Regions from separate parts of the Thauera sp. SDU_THAU2 genome, predicted to be linked through region 1. Evidence: predicted binding sites of a transcription regulator. Region 1 holds the regulator's gene; each other region holds the start of a gene.

The links. The regulator sigma-54, encoded in region 1, starts transcription at its own class of promoters, with help from an activator protein. The targets are predictions, from matches to a motif close to TGGCACGCTTNCTGCTNA.
Region 2: AAFL97_RS05360 (phenol hydroxylase subunit) is a predicted target of sigma-54. The motif match lies at 3,318-3,335, and genes of this name have one in related genera.
Region 3: AAFL97_RS16080 (CmpA/NrtA family ABC transporter substrate-binding protein) is a predicted target of sigma-54. The motif match lies at 1,817-1,834, and genes of this name have one in related genera.
Region 4: AAFL97_RS03525 (PEP-CTERM sorting domain-containing protein) is a predicted target of sigma-54. The motif match lies at 1,708-1,725, and genes of this name have one in related genera.

The regions. Positions count from the first base shown of each region.
Region 1 is NZ_JBBWUN010000003.1:3,664,356-3,669,343, reverse strand. Features, by position in the region: gene ilvA (threonine ammonia-lyase, biosynthetic) at 1-227, opposite strand, end outside; gene hprK (HPr(Ser) kinase/phosphatase) at 325-1,272, opposite strand; gene ptsN (PTS IIA-like nitrogen regulatory protein PtsN) at 1,269-1,730, opposite strand; gene hpf (ribosome hibernation-promoting factor, HPF/YfiA family) at 1,867-2,193, opposite strand; gene AAFL97_RS18905 (RNA polymerase factor sigma-54) at 2,211-3,671, opposite strand; gene lptB (LPS export ABC transporter ATP-binding protein) at 3,678-4,400, opposite strand; gene recX (recombination regulator RecX) at 4,387-4,836, opposite strand; gene recA (recombinase RecA) at 4,857-4,988, opposite strand, start outside.
Region 2 is NZ_JBBWUN010000003.1:909,870-914,857, reverse strand. Features, by position in the region: gene AAFL97_RS05380 (phenol hydroxylase subunit P4) at 1-51, opposite strand, end outside; gene AAFL97_RS05375 (aromatic/alkene/methane monooxygenase hydroxylase/oxygenase subunit alpha) at 113-1,666, opposite strand; gene AAFL97_RS05370 (MmoB/DmpM family protein) at 1,693-1,962, opposite strand; partial or broken gene AAFL97_RS05365 (aromatic/alkene monooxygenase hydroxylase subunit beta) at 1,974-2,970, opposite strand; gene AAFL97_RS05360 (phenol hydroxylase subunit) at 3,003-3,266, opposite strand; gene AAFL97_RS05355 (2Fe-2S iron-sulfur cluster-binding protein) at 3,562-3,882, opposite strand; gene AAFL97_RS05350 (sigma 54-interacting transcriptional regulator) at 4,133-4,988, shown strand, end outside.
Region 3 is NZ_JBBWUN010000003.1:3,081,950-3,086,937, reverse strand. Features, by position in the region: gene bluB (5,6-dimethylbenzimidazole synthase) at 1-250, shown strand, start outside; gene AAFL97_RS16085 (nitrate- and nitrite sensing domain-containing protein) at 390-1,682, shown strand; gene AAFL97_RS16080 (CmpA/NrtA family ABC transporter substrate-binding protein) at 1,980-3,239, shown strand; partial or broken gene ntrB (nitrate ABC transporter permease) at 3,292-4,243, shown strand; gene AAFL97_RS16070 (ABC transporter ATP-binding protein) at 4,255-4,988, shown strand, end outside.
Region 4 is NZ_JBBWUN010000003.1:522,095-527,082, reverse strand. Features, by position in the region: gene AAFL97_RS03535 (SDR family oxidoreductase) at 1-896, shown strand, start outside; gene AAFL97_RS03530 (DUF2721 domain-containing protein) at 1,099-1,566, shown strand; gene AAFL97_RS03525 (PEP-CTERM sorting domain-containing protein) at 1,787-2,494, shown strand; gene AAFL97_RS03520 (molybdopterin biosynthesis protein MoeY) at 2,606-3,565, opposite strand; gene AAFL97_RS03515 (nitroreductase family protein) at 3,540-3,662, opposite strand; gene AAFL97_RS03510 (ThiF family adenylyltransferase) at 3,664-4,542, opposite strand; gene AAFL97_RS03505 (ABC transporter permease) at 4,717-4,988, shown strand, end outside.

The sequences.
Region 1 (4,988 bases):
GCGCAGATCACGCCGCGCTTCAGGGCCTGCGGCGACAGCCGCGCCATCTTGTTGTAGGCGCCGCGGATCTTGAAGCTGAACACCGGCTGCATGTCCTCGCGCTTGAGATGGATGCGGTTGTGCACGCGCGCGGACAGGTTGGTGGCGAGGTCGAGCGGCGTCTCGACGGCGACGTCGTAGACGTGGGCGTTGAGAATGCGCTCGAGGTAATCCGTGGGGGTGCTCATCGAAGGCTCGCGGGGCAGCAAAGCCGTCGAGGGTAGCAGCCGATGCGGCACTGCGGCAATAGCACCGCTGGCGGGCTGCTTGCCGGCGGGGGCGTGCTTACGCCGCGCCGTCGCCGTCGGCGGCGCTCATCGCCTGCATCTGGCGGTCGATGAACTCCTGCATCGCGTCGATGCCGCGCAGCTGCAGGATGGTCGAGCGCACGGCGGCTTCGAGCAGCACTGCGAGGTTGCGGCCCGCGGCGACGGGCAGCACCACGCGGGTGACCTTGACGCCGAGGATGTCCTTCACTTCCTGCTGCACCGGCAGCCGGCTCGGGTCGCCGTCGCCGGGCTGGCGGCGTTCGAGGTGGCAGACCAGGCGCAGGCGCATCTTCCGGCGGCAGGCGGTCTCGCCGAAGATGGTGCGGATGTTGAGGATGCCGAGGCCGCGGACTTCGATGAAATCCTGCAGCATCGGCGGGCAGCGGCCTTCCAGCACGGTCGGGGCGATGCGCGCGAACTCGACGACGTCGTCGGCGACCAGGCCGTGGCCGCGCGAGATCAGTTCGAGCGCGAGCTCGGACTTGCCGGCGCCGGAGTCGCCGGTGATCAGTACGCCGACGCCGAGCACGTCCATGAAAACGCCGTGCAGCGAGGCTTTCTCGGCCAGTTCGCGCGACAGGTAGAGCCGCAGCTGGTCGATGACGCTGGCCGATGGCTGGGGTGTGGTGAATAGCGCGACGTCGTGCGCTTCGCAGACGCCGCGGATGATGTTCGATACCGTGCAGCCGTCGGCGACGATGATCGCCGGCGGCTGGCTGGACAGGATCTCGTTGAGGTGGTGGGTGACCTTGTCGGTGGTCTGGCGCTGGGCCCAGGCCAGTTCGGCGGCGCCGACGATCTGCAGGCGGGTGGGGTGGATCAGGTTCAGGTGGCCGACGAGGTCGGCCGGCCAGATCCGCTCCTCGGCCACGGCCAGCACGGCATCCAGCCGTCCGCTGACATGGCTGAGCTGAAGGAGCTCCCGTTCAGCCTCGAACAGCCGCGCGACGCTGGTCTGCCTCATTCATCGGCGCCCCAGTTCCCGAACAGCTTGTGGATGTGCGCGGCGTCGGGCGCATCGAGCAGGGCTTCGCGGAACTCGCGGTCGCTGAACATCTGCGCCAGTTCGGACAGCAGCTGCAGGTGGGTCTCGTTGGCCTGCTCGGGCACGAGCAGCACGAACAGCAGATTGACCGGTTTGCCGTCGGGCGAGTCGAACTGCACCGGTGCCGCCAGGCGGAGGAAGGCGCCTGCCGCGTCCTTGAGGCCCTTGATGCGGCCGTGGGGAATCGCGATACCCTGGCCGAGGCCGGTGGAACCGAGCCGTTCGCGGGCGAACAGGCTGTCGAACACCAGGCTCTGGGCGATGCCCTGGTTGTTCTCGAACAGCAGGCCCGCTTGTTCGAAGACGCGCTTCTTGCTGCTGGCGTCCAGATCGACCACCACGTTCGACAGTGGCAGGAGTTGAGATATCAGGCTCATTCGCTATGGAGCTTGCGCAGCGCCGTTACCGCTGGCGCCACGCTGGGCGACGGGGTTGGACCGGGGTGCGTTGAAGCCGCGTCTTGAAAACGCGCGCATTATAACCACACCCCGGACATAAAACCGCAATGGGCGATCAGGCCTCGGGCGGCGCCTGGTGCTTCAGGGCTTCGTGGTTGTGGTCGGTCATTTTCTGCTTGTACTTCTGGACCTGGCGGTCGAGCTTGTCGGCCATCGCGTCGATGGCGGCGTACAGGTCGGTATCCTCGCTTTCGACGAAGATGTCCTTGCCGCGCACGTGCAGCGTGACTTCGGCCTTCTGTTGCAGCTTCTCGACGGAGAGGATCACCGCCACGCTGGTGACGTTGTCGAAGTGGCGGATGACGCGGTCGAGCTTGGCGCCGACGTAGTCGCGAATGGCCGGCGTGACTTCGACGTGGCGCCCGGTGATGTTGAGATTCATGCTAACTCCTGTTGTTGTCAGATCGATTTGCGCAAACTGACCGGCGGGATATTGAGTGATTCGCGGTATTTCGCGATGGTGCGACGTGCGACCACGATACCCTGCTGGCCCAGAACTTCTGCAATTCGTGCGTCGGACAGGGGCTTCTTCCTGTCCTCTGCGTCCACCAGCTGGCGGATCAGTGCGCGGATTGCCGTTGAGGAAGCTGCTCCGCCGGTGTCGGTGGAAACGTGGCTGCCGAAGAAATACTTGAGTTCGAAGACGCCACGCGGTGTCGCCATGTACTTCTGCGTCGTGACGCGCGATACGGTGGATTCGTGCAGTTCGAGCTGGTCTGCGATCTCCCGGAGGGTCAGTGGCCTCATCGCCACATCACCATGATCGAAGAACTGTCTTTGCTGGTCAACGATGGCCTGGGACACGCGCAGGATGGTGTCGAAGCGCTGCTGCACGTTCTTGATCAGCCAGCGCGCTTCCTGCAGTTGGCCGGTGAGCCCGCCGCCCTGTCCCCTGTTCTGCTGCAGCAGGCTGGCGTACAGACGATTGACGCGCAGGCGCGGCATCGCTTCCTGGTTCAGGCTGACGGTCCAGCGGCCGCGGACCTTGCGCACGATGACGTCGGGCAGCACGTAGCGCGTCTCGGAAGCCGAGTGGCGCAGGCCGGGGTGCGGGTCCAGGCTGCAGATCAGGGCGTGCGCGGCGCGCAGTTCGTCGTCGTTGCAGCCGGTCAGCTTCTTCAGGCGGACGAAGTTGCGTTCGGCCAGCAGTTCGAGGTGCGCATCGACGATCTCGAGCGCCAGCATCTGGATCGAGCTTTCGGGCATCGCGCGCAACTGCAGCGCCAGGCATTCCTGCGGCGTGCGGGCGCCGATGCCTGCCGGATCGAGGTGCTGCACGTGGCGCAGTGCGATCGACAGGTCGTCGAGGTCGATCTCGAGCTCGGCCGGTAGCAGTTCGAGCAGCTCTTCGAGCGGCTGGTACAGGTAGCCGTCGTCGTCGAGCGCTTCGATGATGAAGCGCACCAGCGCACGGTCGAGATCGTTCAGCGGCGACAGCGCGACCTGCTGGTCGAGGTGTTCGCGCAGCGACAGCTCGGCGGCCTGGATTTCCTGGAAGTCGACGTCGTCGTCATCGTCGCGCTTGGCCGACGCGCCGGTGCCGACGTTCGACCAGTCGATGCCTTCTTCGCCGCCTTCGCGCTCGGCTGCGCCACCGGCGTCGCCGTCGCCGCCCGCGTCGGTGTCGGCTTCGCGCTGCTGTTCGCGCTCGCGCTCGGCCGGCGAGGTGCTGGTCGAGGGCTCGAGCCTGGGCGGTGGTTCGTCGAACTCCTCGCGCTCCAGCATCGGGTTCTCGAGCAGGAAGCGTTCGATCTCCTGGTTCAGCTCGATCGTCGACAACTGCAGCAGCTTGATCGACTGTTGCAGTTGCGGCGTCAGCGTGAGGTGCTGGGAGAGCTTGAGCTGGAGACTGGGTTTCATCCTGGACTAGAGGCGGAAATGTTCGCCGAGGTAGACCTGGCGGACTTTTTCGTTGGCGATGATCTCGCCCGGCTGGCCGCTTGCGAGCACGCGGCCTTCGCTGATGATGTAGGCGCGGTCGCAGATGCCGAGCGTCTCGCGGACGTTGTGATCGGTGATCAGCACGCCGATGCCGCGTTCCTTGAGGAAGCGGATGATCTTCTGGATGTCGATCACCGCGATCGGATCGACACCGGCGAAAGGCTCGTCGAGCAGGATCAGGCGCGGGTCGGTGGCCAGTGCGCGGGCGATCTCGCAGCGGCGGCGTTCGCCGCCCGACAGCGAGATGGCGGTGTTGTCGCGCAGATGGCCGATGCTGAGCTCTTCGAGCAGCTCCTGCAGGCGCTCGTCCACCTGGCGGTTCTCCAGCCCCTGAAGCTCCAGCACGGCGCGGATGTTCTCGGCCACCGTGAGCTTGCGGAACACGCTCATTTCCTGCGGCAGGTAGGACAGGCCCAGCCGCGCCCGGGCGTGGATCGGCAGGTGGGTCAGGTCCTTGCCGTCGAGGCCGATCTGGCCGCCGTCGGCGCGCACCAGGCCGACGATCATGTAGAAGCAGGTGGTCTTGCCCGCGCCGTTGGGGCCGAGCAGGCCGACGACCTCGCCCGAGCCGACTTCGAAGCCGACGTCATGTACAACGGTGCGTGCCTTGTAGCGCTTTTGCAGGCCAGCGACCTTAAGCAGACTCATCGTAGGGCTCTTTCAGCAGCTTGCGGATCAGGTCGGGTGCGAAGCCGCGGGTTTGCAGGAAGCGCGCCTGCCGCGCCCATTCGCGGGCATCGGCGGGCGGCGTGGTGAAGCGGCTGCGCAGCACGCTGCGCGCACGCTCTGATTCCGATTCTGCACATTCGCTGGCGATTGCCTCGTCGACCAGGTCACGGTCGAGGCCACGCCGGGCCATTTCGCTGCGCAGGCGGCCGGCGCCGAAGCGCGCCGCCTTGCTGCGCACGAAAGCCTGGGCGAAGCGCTCGTCGGACTGCAGGCCGAGCTCGCCCATGCGTTCGATCACCGCCCGGATCTCGTCCTCGTCGCCGTGGGCCGCGAGCTTCTTCGCCAGTTCGGCGCGAGAGTGGTCGCGGCGGGCGAGGTGGCGCAGGGCGCGTTCGCGCAGGCTCGGTTCGGCCATGGCAGCCGCTGGCGTCCCGATCAGGCCTCGTCCGCCGCGACGGCCGGGGCTGCGCCGCCCGACGGCATCTCGGGCAGGCTGACGGCGGCACGGACCTTGTTCTCGATCTCGCGCGCCAGCGCCGGGTTGTTGCGCAGGAACTCGCGCGAGTT
Region 2 (4,988 bases), 2.8 Mb from region 1:
CATCGAGTCGGCAGGCGGGAAGTCGTAGGCTTTGATGGCAGCAACAGCCATGTCGTGTCTCCTGGGTGTTTTTTGCCGGCTGCAGGCAGGATGTCGCCCGCAGCCGTGGGGGTCAGATGTTCCTGGTCGCCTGGCCGCGCCATTCGGCGAAGTTCTTCCTGTCTTCCGAGATCTCGAAATCCAGGTTGTCGCGGCCGTGCTCCAGGTTGTAGAACTTCAGCACCTCGGCCAGCGGGTCGAAGCCTTCCGCCGTCGGATCGCTGCCTTCGGGGAAGCAGTTGCCCTGGTAGATCTGGTGCACCGGCAGCCAGGCCTGGGTGTACTTCTCCGGTTCGTCCTCGAAGATCTTTTTGCAGTGATCCGAGCAGAAGTGATACTTGTCGTCCCTGTAGTCGAGCTCGCGGTAGCAGGTCTTGGTCGGCTCGCCCGGTTCGGTGAAGACCATCGGGATCTGGCAGACCTGGCACAGCATCGGCAGCGTCTTGCTGTAGAAGCGGTTGCCCTTGGCCGCCTGCTCGCGCCAGAAGCGGTAGCGCGGGCGGTAAAGCTTGTCGAAGCTGTCGGGATACTTGCTCGCCAGCCACTTCATCTCGTCGTCGTCCGGCATCCAGGTGTGGAAGTTGGCGGCAGCGGCGTAGTTGTAGAAAGTGCTCCAGGCCTGGTGCGACAGATGATCCTTTTCGAGCGCGATCTGCCCGGCGCACTTGGGCATGGTGATGCCGTAGCGGGCGAGGTCCTTGAACAGCGCACCGCCGTTCTCCTCGAAATAGATTTCCCAGGCCTCCTTCCAGCTCATCGTGCGCTTGGGCAGCATGTAGTCCATCATCATCGCCACCAGCGTCAGCACGCGGTAGCCGCGCCAGGTCCACTTGTCGATCCAGCGCTGCACGATCGGCACGTTGGCGGGGTCCTGCTCGAGGATGAACTTGATCACCTCCAGGCCCAGCGTCATGTGGCGGGCCTCGTCGGACTGCGCCGAGAAGCCGAAGGTCATCGTGCCCATGTCGCCGTTGTAGGCCGCGCCCGAGACGAAGGGGACGAACAGCAGGTTGGTCAGCACGTACTCGAACGAGAAGCCGATCGCCACCATGAACTCGAACGGGCCCGCGGTCAGCGCATCGTCGAAGAAGCTCTTGGGCACCGACAGGAACCACACGCGGTCATGGGCGTGATGGAAATCGTGCATGCCGTTGTAGTACTTGTTGTAGTTCGAGATCGAATGCACCTGGGTCTGGGCATGGCGGATCTCGTCGATCGACTGCATCAGGCAGGCGACGCGCGGCCCCGGCCCGGGAAAGGCGCGGCCGGCATGGGCAAAGCCGCGGTGGGCGACGTATTCGAGCGGGCTGATGCCGCTGATGAACAGCTTGACGGCGTTGATGTAGCGCGCGTCGGTGACGTTGAGGTGGCCGTTGTTCTGGTTGAAGGCGTCGATGATCGCGTAGAGCTTGCGCTCCTTCTCGGCCTGGTACTTCCAGTAGGCATCCATCGTCAGACGGAACGGGTCCTCCCATTTGTCCCAGTCGTGGATCTTGATCCCCTCGTAGGCGACGTAGGGGTAGATGTCCTCCATCTTCTGGTAGGAGGGCGCCCAGTCGAGGCCGCGGGTCATCACCGCGTAGCGCTCCTTGAGGCCGAGTTTCTTCTTGGCGGCTTGCATATCCATGGTTCGTGTCTCCTTGGCGTGCCGGTTCAGGCGTTCCAGTAAAGGACCATCTCGTCGTCGGTCTGGTCGAGGTTGCCGGTCATGGTGATCAGATTGACCTGCAGCTCCTGCAGGTCGAACGGGCGGCCGATCAGCTCCTCGATCGTCTCGCGGCGGATGACCAGCCTGTCCTGAGCATCGATCTTCACCATCGCGGGCTGCTCATTGACGACGGCATCGGGGTTGTCCTGCACGATGGCCTCGATGACCTGGCGGGTCTCTTCGTTGGTCTGCAGCGCGATGAATACGGTGGACATCGGGAAATTCCTCAGAGGGGCACGCCGGCCTTGGCCATGCGTGCGTTGAACTGCTGGACGATTTCGGTGGTCAGTTCGTCGGCACGCTCGCCGAGGGCGATGCGCGACACCGGCAGCAGCGCCGCCGCCGCACGGTCGCGCCATTGCACGATCCAGTCGGCGAGGACGGTCTTGTTCCCGGCCGATTCGGCGGCGGCGGTCTTGACCGTGGCGTCGATCCATTTGCGGGTCTCGGCATGCCAGTCGGTCATGAACTGGGTCAGCATCGCCACCGGCGTGCCGCCCTTGGCCGAGAGCACGTCGTCGACGATCGTTTCGTACACCAGCGGATACAGCAGGCCGTCGAGCGCCACGTTCTGCGCCACGAACAGCTCGAACGGGTCGCGCAGCACCAGGGTGTCCTCGACGTAGCGGCGCAGCCCCTGCCAGGTGTCGTCTTCCATCCATGCCTGCTTGGCAGCATCGAGCGAATCCACGTCGCCCAGCAGCAGACCGACGCGGGTCAGGTACTGGGCGATGCCGAGCTGGTCCATCGCGTGGTAGATGCAGGGCTGGGTGAAGGCCGTGCCGTAGCCGTAGGCACAGACGGCGGCGTTGTTCATGTTGGCGCCCCAGGCCACGTGCCGCAGCGGAATCAGCAGCGCCAGCACGGTGTCGCGGATTTCGTCCGGCAGCGTCGCGGCCAGGCCACGGTTCTCGACGAAATCGAAATTGGCCTCGGCGGTGTCCTGCTGCTTGGCCCGAGCCATGGTGTAGGCACCGTAGTAGTACTGGCGCGGGTCCTTGAAGCTGTACCAGTCGGCCATCCTGATCGCGGTCCGGTCACGGTCGTAGATCAGGTGATCGAGATCCCCAGGTCGGGCGATAGTGGTAGTTCGCCTCCTGCTGCATGTCCAGCGTACCTTCCTGGTAGCGGGATGCCGGCTTGTCCGCGCCGATGCGGCGGGCGATGTTGTCGAAGGTGTGCCGCAAGGGCTTGATGGACACGGTGCGCAGATCGATCTGCATGGACGCTCCTCCTTTTGCTTGTATGGCTGCAGTCAGCGGAAGCGCTGCTGCGTGGCTTGATGCAGGTTCCAGTTCCAGTCTTCGGCCTCTTCCGCGCATTCCCCTTCCCGGGGTTCGAGGAACGTGACGCCGTTGGCCCGGCAAAACGAGTCGTAGGCCTCAGCCGGAAGCAGCAGCTCGGCGTAGAGCTCGGGGTCGCCGATGGCGAACTCGAACTCGACGAATCCATCCGGCCTGCGCTCGATGAGGCGCACGAACTTCCGGCCGATGTCGATCGCAGGCTCGGCATCCTTCATATCCTTCCCCTCCTCCGGTTTGATCAATGTGGGATCGCGACAGGACATGCATTAACAACTTCCGTGCCAATCTCACAAAACCGTGGATTTCCATGGCAATCAGCATTTATCTCGATATTTCATCGTGCTTCGCCCATCCCCTGGCGCTTCACCAAATGGTCAATTCATCGATTTGATCGATCATTTGATTCATTCGATTTATTGCAATGCAGCACCCCGACCGGAAAACAAAGCGGGCCGGAGACTTCCGTCTTCCGGCCCGCTGCACCACCTGCCCGCTCAGGTGCTCATCCAGTCATTTCGCCACCCCGGCGCACACTGCCCTGGCCATCTTGCCGACCACCTCGATCCTCAGGTCGCTGTCGGGAAAAAGCTTGCAGGCCAGTACCACACCTGCGGCCTCTTCCGCTTCGGATACGCAGCTACGGCTCATGCGGTGCGTGTGGTAGCTCCCCTGCATCACCCTGACCTTGCACACGCCGCAGCCGCCACCCCGGCAGCCCACCGGGATGCCCTTGCGGCCAAGGGCTTCCATGGCACACAACACGTTGTCGCTGTCCGCGCAGCTGAGTCTTTCGCCGCAACCTTCGATCGCCACCACAAATCTCTGCCTCATCCGGGCTGTCTCCTCTTTCGATGTGCTTGCCGTCGATCGGCAATTCGTCCACACGACCGGCGGCTCACGGCGACAGATACAAGAATCATGCCGCCCACTTGTTTTCTCGAGATTTTATTTATAATCATGCTTTCCCTGTCCCCCAAGCACAAGCACTCGTTTAAGCTTCGTCCGGTGTCCGGACGGTACCGAGGGTCCGGGAGAGCCAGCCGCCGGCAGAGCGGAGGCGACGCCAATCTGGAGGAGATCCGTGACCACCATCCAATACCCGGAGAGCGCAGACCTGCGCAGCCTGCTCCGGTTCGCACCCGAAGACGGGCATATCTGGCTGAGCGAGCACCGCATGCTGCTGCTGCATGTGGGCGCCATGTCCGAACTGCGCAAGGAACTGATCGCCTCCGTAGGCCAGCAGCAGGCGCGCCGCATCCTCACGCGCATAGGCTTCGCCTCCGGCATGCGCGACGCGGAGCTTGCGCGCAAGACCCGCCAGGCATGCGAACCTGCCGATGCATTCGTCGTCGGGCCGCAATTGCACATGCTCGAGGGGTGTGCGCGCGTCGAACCGGTACGTCTGGAATTCGACATGCAGGCCAGCACTTTCTATGGCGAATTCCTCTGGCACGGTGCCTGGGAAGCCGAGGCCCACGTCCAGGCCTTCGGGGAAGTGGATCAGCCCGTGTGCTGGATGATGATCGGCTACGCCTCGGGCTATACCAGCGCCTTCATGGGGCGCTTCATCCTGTTCAAGGAAACCGAATGTGCAGCGACGGGCTGCGAAAGCTGCAGGATCGTCGGCAAGCCCGCCGAGGAATGGCCCGACGCCGACGAGCTCAGGCCTTATTTCGAAGCCGATTCGATCGTCGGACGCCTGCTCGAACTGCGCGAGGAAATCGAGGCGATGCGCCACACGATCGCCTGTCCGCGCAAGACGCCCGATCTCATCGGCAGCAGCTCATCCTTTCTCCATGCCTACGATCTGATCAGCCGGGCCGCCTCGACCAGCGTCTCGGTCCTGCTGCTCGGTGAAACAGGCGTCGGCAAGGAACGCTTCGCGAGAACGCTGCACGAGATGAGCGCACGCAAGGACGCCCCCTTCGTCGCGGTCA
Region 3 (4,988 bases), 580 kb from region 1:
GGGCTGGGTCAGCATCCTGCACCCGCAGGCGCTGCGCGAGACGCTCGGCATCCCGGACGGAATCGTGCCGATCGCCTATCTCTGCATCGGCCATGTCAGCCATTTCCATCAGCGCCCGGAGCTGGAGTCGGCCGGCTGGCTCAAGCGCATGCCGCTGACCGAGCTGCTGCATTTCGATCGTTGGCAGGGCGAGGCGGACGAAGCGGGCGAGCGTTTCGCCGACGCCGTCTCGCGCGTCATGCCGGCATAACCGGGCCACCATTCCGCTTTTTCGGCCTTCGCGCAGCCGCCGCTCGGTGTGGCGCGCACAGGCTTGCACGGCAATTGCTTGTTGCTGTGGCCACGGTCATTCCGGCCGAGGCCATGGCAACGAGGATTCCGGAGAGAGGATGAAGACGGCGCTCGCATTTCTGCTCGCAGCGCGCCGCTGCGAAATCGACGATCTCGAACGGCTCGCGCTCAGTTGCGAACTGGTGCAGGCGGTCAGTGAACTCGTCCACCAGCTCCAGCGGGAACGCGGCGCTTCCAACGTCTTTCTCGGCTCGGAAGGCGCCCGCTTCGGCCCCCAGCGCGAAGCGCAACTGCTTGCCAGCCGGGCCGCGGAGGCCGAGGTCCGGAGCTGGCTCAAGCGCCCGGAACTGGGCGGCGAGAAGTCGGGCGGCGCGGTGCATGGCGGCTCGCGCCTGCTGACGCGCATCGCGCTTGCGCTGCATGCGCTGGATGCCTTGCCCGGGCTGCGCGGCGACATTGCCGCCCGGCGCTGCCGGCCCGATGTGTCGACCGCGCGCTACAGCGAGATCATCGCGGCCTTGCTCGCGCTGGTGTTCGAGGCTGCCGACGTGGCGGTCGATCCCGGGGTTTCGCGGCTGCTGGTCGCGCTGTTCAACCTGATGCAGGGCAAGGAGTTCGCCGGCCAGGAGCGCGCGCTGGGCGCGGCGCTGTTCGCCGCGGGCCATCCGGCGCCCGAGCGCGTGCAGTCCATCCTGCACCTGATCGATGCGCAGGCGCAGTGCTTCCGGCGCTTCGAAGGTTTCTGCGGCGACGAGGTGCTGCGCCAGTGGCGGGCGCTGCAGTCCGTCATGCCGCTGGCCGAACTCGAACGCCTGCGCCGGATACTGCTGGCGTCGACGCTGGGTTCGGCGCTCGATCCCGCGCTGGCCGAGGCCTGGTTCGACTGCTGCTCGCAGCGCCTCGACCAGATGCACGAAGCCGAGGTGGCGCTCGCCCGCGGCCTGGGCGAATCCTGCGCGCGGCGGATCGCCTCGGCGCGGACCGAGGCGCAGGACCAGGCGGCCTTGCTCGAAGCCTTGTCCGCGGCGCCGGAGATCCGGGCGCCGCTCGACATGCTGATCGGTGCCGAGATGGCCGGGGAGGGGGCGCCGGCAGAGCCTGCCCAGGGCGATGAGCCTTTCGGTCCGCAACTGCGGCGTTCGATCGTCGATCTGCTCCATGCCCAGTCGCAGCGCCTGCAGGCGATGAGCGACGAACTCGACGCGGCGCGCGCGGCGCTGGACGAGCGCAAGCTGATCGAGCGCGCGAAAGGCCTACTGATGGCCTGCCGCGGCCTTTCCGAGGACGAGGCCTACCGCCTGCTGCGCCAGACCGCGATGAGCCAGGGGAGGCGCCTGGCCGAAGTCGCCGCGGCGACGCTGGCGCTGGCCCCGGTGCTGGGCAGGCACTAGGCGGGGCGGCGCACCAGGGATGTGCAGGCAACTGCCGATGCTGCACTGCAGCAGTGCATCCGGCCTCGCCGCGTCGTCATGCAGCCGGCTGGCAAACCGATGAAATGCAAGGGAAACGAGTCGATCCTGCAAACTGGCACGCTTGCTGCATAGGCTAGGGCAAGGCTGGGCCAACGGCGGTCCGGCATTCGATCTCCCGACTCGAACACAGGACAACGGCGTCCATTCCCCTTCGCGCTGCGCGAAGTGAGGGATGGGCGCCTTTTCGTTTTTGCCATGCTTTCCAAGGAGCACATCATGAAGACGCTCAAGACCGAAACCACGGTGCTGTCGCGCCGCGGCTTCATCAAGGCGGGGGCCGCGGCCGGCACGGCCGCGCTGCTGCCGGGCCTGTTTCCCGGCGGCGCCTGGGCCGCCGGCTCCGATGCGCCGGAAAAGAAGGAGATCAAGGTCGGCTTCATCCCGCTGACCGACTGTGCCTCGGTGGTGATGGCGGCGGTGAGGAAGTTCGACGAGAAGTACGGCATCAGGATCGTGCCGAGCAAGGAAGCGAACTGGGCCTCGGTGCGCGACAAGCTGCTGTCGGGCGAGCTGGACGCCGCGCACGTGCTGTACGGCCTCGTTTATGGCGTGCATATGGGCGTCGGCGGGCCGAAGCGGGACATGGCGGTGCTGATGACGCTGAACAACAACGGCCAGGCCATCACGCTCGCGTCCCAGTTGAAGGAGAAGGGCGTGGTCGATGGCGCCTCGCTGAAGAAGCTGGTGGCGACGAGCGAACCCGGCAGCTACACCTTCGCCCAGACCTTCCCGACCGGCACCCATGCGATGTGGCTGTACTACTGGCTGGCGGCGCACGACATCCATCCGTTCAAGGACGTCAAGAGCATCGTCGTGCCGCCGCCGCAGATGGTGGCCAACGCCCGCGTCGGCAACATGCACGGCTACTGCGTCGGCGAGCCCTGGAACCAGCGCGCGGTCATCGACGGCATCGGCTTCACCGCCGTCACCACCCAGGACATCTGGACCGACCACCCGGAGAAGGTGCTCGGCACGAGCGCCGCCTGGGTGGACAAGCATCCCAACGCGGCGCGGGCGCTGACCGCCGCGGTGCTCGACGCTTCGCGCTGGATCGACGCCTCGGAGGCCAACCGCAAGGAGACGGCCAAGGTCATCGCCGCGCGCTCCTACGTCAATACCGACGTCGACGTCATCGAAGGCCGGATCCTCGGCCAATACGACAACGGCCTCGGCCGCAAGTGGCAAGACGCCAACGCGATGAAGTTCTTCCGCGACGGCGCCGCGACCTTCCCCTGGCTCTCCGACGGCATGTGGTTCCTGACCCAGCACCGGCGCTGGGGCCTGCTCGGCAGCGACGTCGATTACCTGGCGGCCGCCCGCGCGATCAATCGCCTCGACATCTACCGCCAGGCGGCGACCGCGGCCGGCGTCGCCCTGCCCGCGGGCGAGATGCGCAGCAGCACGCTGATCGACGGCGTGGTGTGGGACGGCACGGAGCCGGCGAAGTATGCCGGCAGCTTCAAGCTCAAGGCCTGAACCGGAGGACGGAAACATGACTGCAGCAATGATCGCGGCGCGGCCGGGAAACATGAGCGGAACCGACGCCACCGAAGCCGATGCCGGCAGGACGGCGGTGCCGATCGACGAGACAGGGAACGAGCTGCCGGCGACGGCGGGCGCAGCCGAGGCGGAAGACGGCGTGAAGGAAAAGGCGGAAAAAAGCGCCAGCCTGCCGGCCGAACCGCTGGCCGGCCGGATCGGCGAGTGGGCCAGGGCCGCACTGCGCACGGTGCTGCCGCCGCTGGCCGGGCTGGCGCTGCTGATCGGCATCTGGCATCTCGCCACCTTCGGCGGTGGCGGCATTCCCGGCCCGGGCCAGACCTGGGATGCGGCGGTGGCGCTGTTCTCCGATCCTTTCTATATCGATGGACCGAACGACCAGGGCATCGGCTGGAACGTGCTCGCCTCGCTCGAACGGGTCGGCATCGGCTTCGGCATCGCCGCGCTGGTCGGCATTCCGGCGGGTTTCCTGCTCGGCCGCTTCGCGCTGCTGTCGCAGATGCTGAACCCGATCATCAGCCTGCTACGCCCGGTGTCGCCGCTGGCCTGGCTGCCGATCGGCCTGCTGGTGTTCCAGCGCGCCGATCCGGCGGCGACCTGGACCATCTTCATCTGCTCGATCTGGCCGATGATCCTCAACACCGCCCAGGGCGTCACCCGCGTGCCGCAGGACTACCTCAACGTCGCACGCGTGCTGAACCTGTCGGAGTGGAAGGTGTTCCACGAAGATCCTGTTCCCGGCGGTGCTGCCCTACATGCTGACCGGCATCCGCCTGTCGATCGGCACTGCCTGGCTGGTCATCGTCGCCGCCGAGATGCTCACCGGCGGCGTCGGCATCGGCTTCTGGGTGTGGGACGAATGGAACAACCTCAAGGTCGAGCACATCATCATCGCGATCTTCGTCATCGGCATCGTCGGCCTGATCCTCGAGCAGATGCTGATGCTGGTCGCCCGCCGTTTCAGTTACGAGAACCGTTGAGGAGACCCACCATGACGAAGAAAATCGTCCAGATCGAGAATGTCGGCCAGAGTTTCGACACCAAGAAAGGCAGGTTCGTCGCCCTGCGCGACATCGATCTCGACATCCACGAAGGCGAGAGCATCGCGCTGATCGGCCACTCCGGCTGCGGCAAGTCGACGCTGCTGAACCTGATCGCCGGCCTGACCCGGCCGAGCAGCGGCGTGATGCTGTGCGGCGGACGCGAGATCGCCGGTCCGGGGCCGGAGCGCGCGGTGGTGTTCCAGAACCACTCGCTGCTGCCCTGGCTGACCTGCTTCGACAACGTCTATCTCGCCGTCGAGCGCGTGTTCGCGGCCAAGGAGGGCAAGGCCAGCCTGAAGCGGCGCACCCACGAGGCGCTCGAACTGGTCGGCCTGGCCCATGCCGAGACCAAGTTCCCGCACGAGATCTCGGGCGGCATGAAGCAGCGCGTCGGCATCGCCCGTGCGCTGTCGATGCAGCCGCGCATCCTGCTGATGGACGAGCCGTTCGGCGCCCTCGACGCGCTGACCCGGGCCAACCTGCAGGACGAGCTGATGAAAATCCTCGCCGCCACCAAGGCGACGATGGTGATGGTGACCCACGACGTCGACGAGGCGGTGCTGCTGTCGGATCGCGTGGTGATGCTGACCAACGGCCCGGCAGCGACCATCGGCGAGATCCTCGAGGTCGGCATCGAGCGGCCGCGCGACCGGCTGGCCCTGGCGCATGACGCCCAGTTCGG
Region 4 (4,988 bases), 3.1 Mb from region 1:
CCCGCCTGGGCGACGACACCACGCACCTCATCCATTCGGCCGCCAGCGTCAGAATGAACGACCCGCTGGACCATGCCCGACGCTCGGCAGTCGGCTCCGCCGAAGTCATGCTCGAGCTCGCGCGCACCCTGGCCAGGCGGAACACCCTGCAGAAGATGGAGTTCGTCAGCACGGTCGGCATCGCCGGCAAACGAGCGGGCATCCTGCCCGAAACCTGGATCGACGAAGCCCGTGCCTTCCACAACACCTACGAACAATCCAAGGCCGAAGCCGAAACCCTGGTCCGCGCAGCCATCGAGAAAGAGGGGCTGCCGATCACGGTCCATCGGCCCAGCATGGTGATCGGCGACTCACGCGACGGCCGCATCATCCATTTCCAGATCTTCTACTACATCTGCGAAATCCTGTCGGGACGCAAGACATCCGGCCTGCTGCCGGATTTCGGCGACGCAAGGCTCGACATCATTCCGGTCGACCACGTCGCGGCAGCCATCGTGGCATCGAGCCACGGGCAGTCGCCCCGGGGACACATCCTGAACCTGTGTTCAGGCCCCGAACGCTCCCCGCGCATTGCAGGCCTGGCCGTGCTCGTGCGCCAGATCCTGCAGGAGCACGGCCAGGAAATCCCCCGCGGCAGAAGCATTCCGCGGGCATGGTTTGCCGCCCTGCCGCGCCTGCTGCGCCCGTTTCTCCCTGCACCGCAAAAGCGGCTGCTGGCGACCTTTCCGATGTACATGGACTATCTTTCGGACCATCAGGCATTCGGCAACGACGTCTATATGGGCTGGCTCAAGACACGCAAGCTACCCCTGCCAGAAAGAGCGGATCAGCACGCCCGGCGCGCACTCGACTACTACCTGGGCAGGATTGCAGCATCCAGGCACCGCAAGCAGTAGGAGCGTCACGGCGCCTCTTTCCGGCACGCCAGACGGGCATCGACGACGATCGCGGCAAGCAGCCGGCGACAACGAGGCCCACGCGCCGAGTCCCGGAAGCGCCGGCGCAACAAACCGGCCGAGACGCCATCGCTTTCGAGCATATCCAGCACCGGGTGATTTTGCGTACCATGCGTGCGTTCCCATCATCACCTCCATTGCCATGAGCCTGCCCGTCGATGTCGCCTCGGTCACCCACAGCGTCCAGTTGGCGGTGGCGCCGGTGTTCTTTCTGACGGCGGTGGCCGGCATGATCGGAGCCGTGGCCGGGCGGCTGGCCCGCATCATCGACCGGGCCCGCGTACTGGACGAGCGTGTGCGAACCAGCGCCGATCAGGAGCTCATCAAGCGTTTGCTGATGGAACTCACGATCCTGCGCAAGCGGGGACGCATCGCGAACTTCTCCATCGGCTGCCTAGCTCTGTGCGGGTTTTGCATCGGCATCACCATCGTGTCCCTGTTCCTTGGGCAGGCGTGGGAAACACAGTGGCCACTGGTGGCAATGGCGTGTTTCCTGGTGGGCGTGCTGTCCTTCCTGGTGGCGCTCGGCTGCTTCATGTGGGAGACGGTGCTGGCTACCCACCTGCTGAATTTCAAGGTGCTGGAGATGCAGCGCGATCTCCTGCGCTGATACTGAAACCCGACGCGGATTGCGTGCGCACTCATCGGAACGGCATGTCATCAATCCAGGGTGTCGGTCTTTTTTACACACCCTGTTTCGCCCTAAGCGCAAAAATTTATATCCACATGATTATATTGAATTTTTATCGAATGGCACGCTTCTAGCTTAAAGCCTGACGTGCGCAACCCGTCCAGCCATTTGCGCTTAATCCTTGATTTGGAGCCCAACCATGAAATTCCAAACTCTCCTGAAGAGCGGCCTCGCAGCCACCGCCCTGACCCTGAGCGTCAGCGCCCACGCTTTGGTTATTGATAGCTTCACCACTAACCAAGCCGCCGTGGTAGACACTACCGCAGATGGCACGGGGCTCTGGAGCACCATTGCAGCAGCGGAAGCGCTCGGTGGCTACCGCTCCATCTATGTTAATAACATTACAGACAACAACGCACTCAGCGATCCTCTTGTCGGCGTCACAAATAACGGGTTTATTTTTGACACCCCATCGGACGTCAACGCAGAAGCACGTATCCGCTGGGATGGAGCGAGTTCGGTGACCGACACCCTCACGCCCAGCATGGGGCTTGGGGATCTCAATCTGGCAAGTATGGGTTCCGGTTTTCAGCTGAACGTTACCTTCGCCGATCTTGACTTCCCCTTCAGCCTTGAAGTTTATTCGAGCGAAGGTGAAAAATCGGTCTTCAACGCTGTTTCTGCAGGTACGGGATCGTACTTCATTCCATTCGCTCTGTTTGTCGGCACTGCTGATTTTTCGAGGGTAAACGCGCTGCAGGCAATTATTAACACTGGTGGCGCAATTTCTGCCGTAGATTTGCGGATTACTAATGCTTCCGTTCCTGTTCCTGAGCCTGCCTCGCTCGCTCTGCTCGGTCTCGGCCTGCTCGGTCTGGGTGCCATGCGTCGCAAGCAAGCCAAGTAATCTAGTAGCCCGGGGGCAAAACCTCGGGTTGCATCCAAAAAGCCTCCAGTCATGGAGGCTTTTTCATTCAAGAAATACAAACAGAAGCACAGCCTGTACCCATATGGCAATCTAAACCATCAACTCCGCCAATTCCTTGCGGATCGATCTCGACATCGGTATGTCGGACTCTCCGACCCGGCAGAAAAACACTCCCTTATCACCGAGCATTCGCTCGACCTGTGCGCCCACTCCGCGCATCGCCGCATTGACATACTCGTCGGCCGAAATCGGCCGTTCAGCCTGTGCATACCAACCAAAAATCAGCGGTGTCATCTGCGGCTGGAGATGCAAGCCTTGGGCCGCTGCCGTCAGCCATACTCGCTGCATCGCCCGCCCCGCATCCACGAACTCGGGCAAATTTGCCGGAAAAACGTCTCGCTCGACAAGCACGTGCGCGGCGCAGGCCCAGGCCGGCAAAAAATCGAGCGTCACTCGCGGCGCAACCGTGCCGAAGGCGTAGCGGTTCAGCGCATCGACACGCGCCCAGCTTTTCATCGCCCACTGCATTAAACGGGCGGTGAGCGGATCGACACCGACTGCTCGTTCGGGAATTCGATCCTTGCTGAAAGTGGCACCCCACTCGATGATCTCCCGGTGCACTTCGAAGGCTTCGGGACATGTCAGGCGGACGCGAGCACTCGTCCACAACAGGCGCGCCACCTTCAGCCGTTCTTCGGTAGGTTCGATGAGTCTTACCGAATAACCTTCCCCAGGAGCAAGACGCAAGGCCTGCACGGCAGATGGCGTCAGTGGCGTACGTCGCATCATCCTGCGTTGCACCGTACGTGTGGTGATGAAGGGATGTAACGGGTCGACCGCGACATCGGCTTCAGGCACCAGTTTTACGTCATAGATCGGAGCATGTTCGGGCGTTTCCGGCCTCCAGTTCCATTCAGTACGCAAACCGAATCGGGTCGCGGCAATCCTCAGGGTTTCGAGCAAGGCGCCATGCGCCATCTGGCTCGCCCGTCCGTCCATGTCGTAGAGGCACCAGTCCCGGGTATCATGACCGTACCGCAACATGGTCATCAGCGAGTATTTCGAATTTCCAGGGCTGAGTGTTGTCGCCACTGGGCGCCCAGCGCGCGAGATTCAGAATTTCCAATAGTGTTTCGCGACTGCTCACTTCATGCTCCCGTGGATTTCATTCGGCTCAACTGCCAACGTGCGATCATGAGCCCGAGCCGCTGCAGGGGATTACGATTGCCGCCAGGCCGCCACGTACGTACGAACCGGTTACGATAGGCATCGAACTGATATCCGCGCGGTGCGGCAATCACATCCCCCCGCCCCAGCAGGATCTTGACTGCCTCCGTTGCCGCAACACCCGCACACAGTTGGCACGCCATGATGGTAGAGGGCCCACGACGCTCGGTCAGGTTCACCCGGGATGGATCCGCCAGATAGCTTCGCTGCAGCATGGCAGGCGACAAACCGAGCAGGAAGCGAATAGCCATCTCCTCTTCGTCGCATCCTTCCAGGCAGAAATACTCCTCGAACGACATCTGCCCCGGCAGAAACACCAGCACAGCAGTCCCCATCCCCAGGGGAGCAGCAGTCACGGCGGGAATCCCCAGGCGATGGCAGGCTGCAAAGGTCGAGCGGCGGGCTGTGAACGAGAAGAAATCCAGACCATCGACGTAGAGATCGACTCCCGACAGAAAATCATCGAGGTTGTCGTCCGACACCCCTTGCGGAAACATTCTGATTTCCGTCATTGGATTGATCTCAGCCGCCATCCTCGCCAGCACCTCTGCCTTGGGCTGCCCCAGCGACCCCACTACGGCACCGGCCTGTCGATTGAAATTGACTATGTCAAAATCATCGAAATCGGAAATATTGAAACGCCCGATGCCCAGACGTGCCAGAGTGAGCAGATGAACGCCACCAACCCCTCCCATACCGGCGATGGCGATGCGCTTGCCACGCAAGGCAGCCTGCTCTTCAGACGTCACCCAGCCGATGTTTCGCGAAAACGCGGCTGTGTAGTCGAAGTCCTCTTTCACCCCTTTCCCCTTCAGTTTCTGCTGGCATGGCCGCTATCATAGAGAGAGAACCCTGATACGCGAACCCCTAATGAGCTTCCGCGGCATGAGCCACACCCTGACCCTTTCCGCACGGAACCTGCTTCGGCAGCGGCGGCGCGCCTTGCTGGCCCTGACCATCGTAGCGGGGGAGTCGTGGCGTTTCTGCTCGCCAGCGGCTTCATCAACTGGATTTTCCAGGACATGCGGGAGGCGACGATCCACTCTCAGCTAGGGCATGTCCAGGTAACCCGGCCAGGGTACTTACGCGAAGGGCTGGGAGATCCATACCAATACCTGCTGCCAGCCGATACGTCACCAGTCACCAGCATCATCGGGCAGCAAGCTCGCACCGTGACACCGCGATTGGCCTTCAGCGGCCTGCTCAGCAAGGACGAAGCCACCGTCTCATTCGTCGGTGAGGGCAT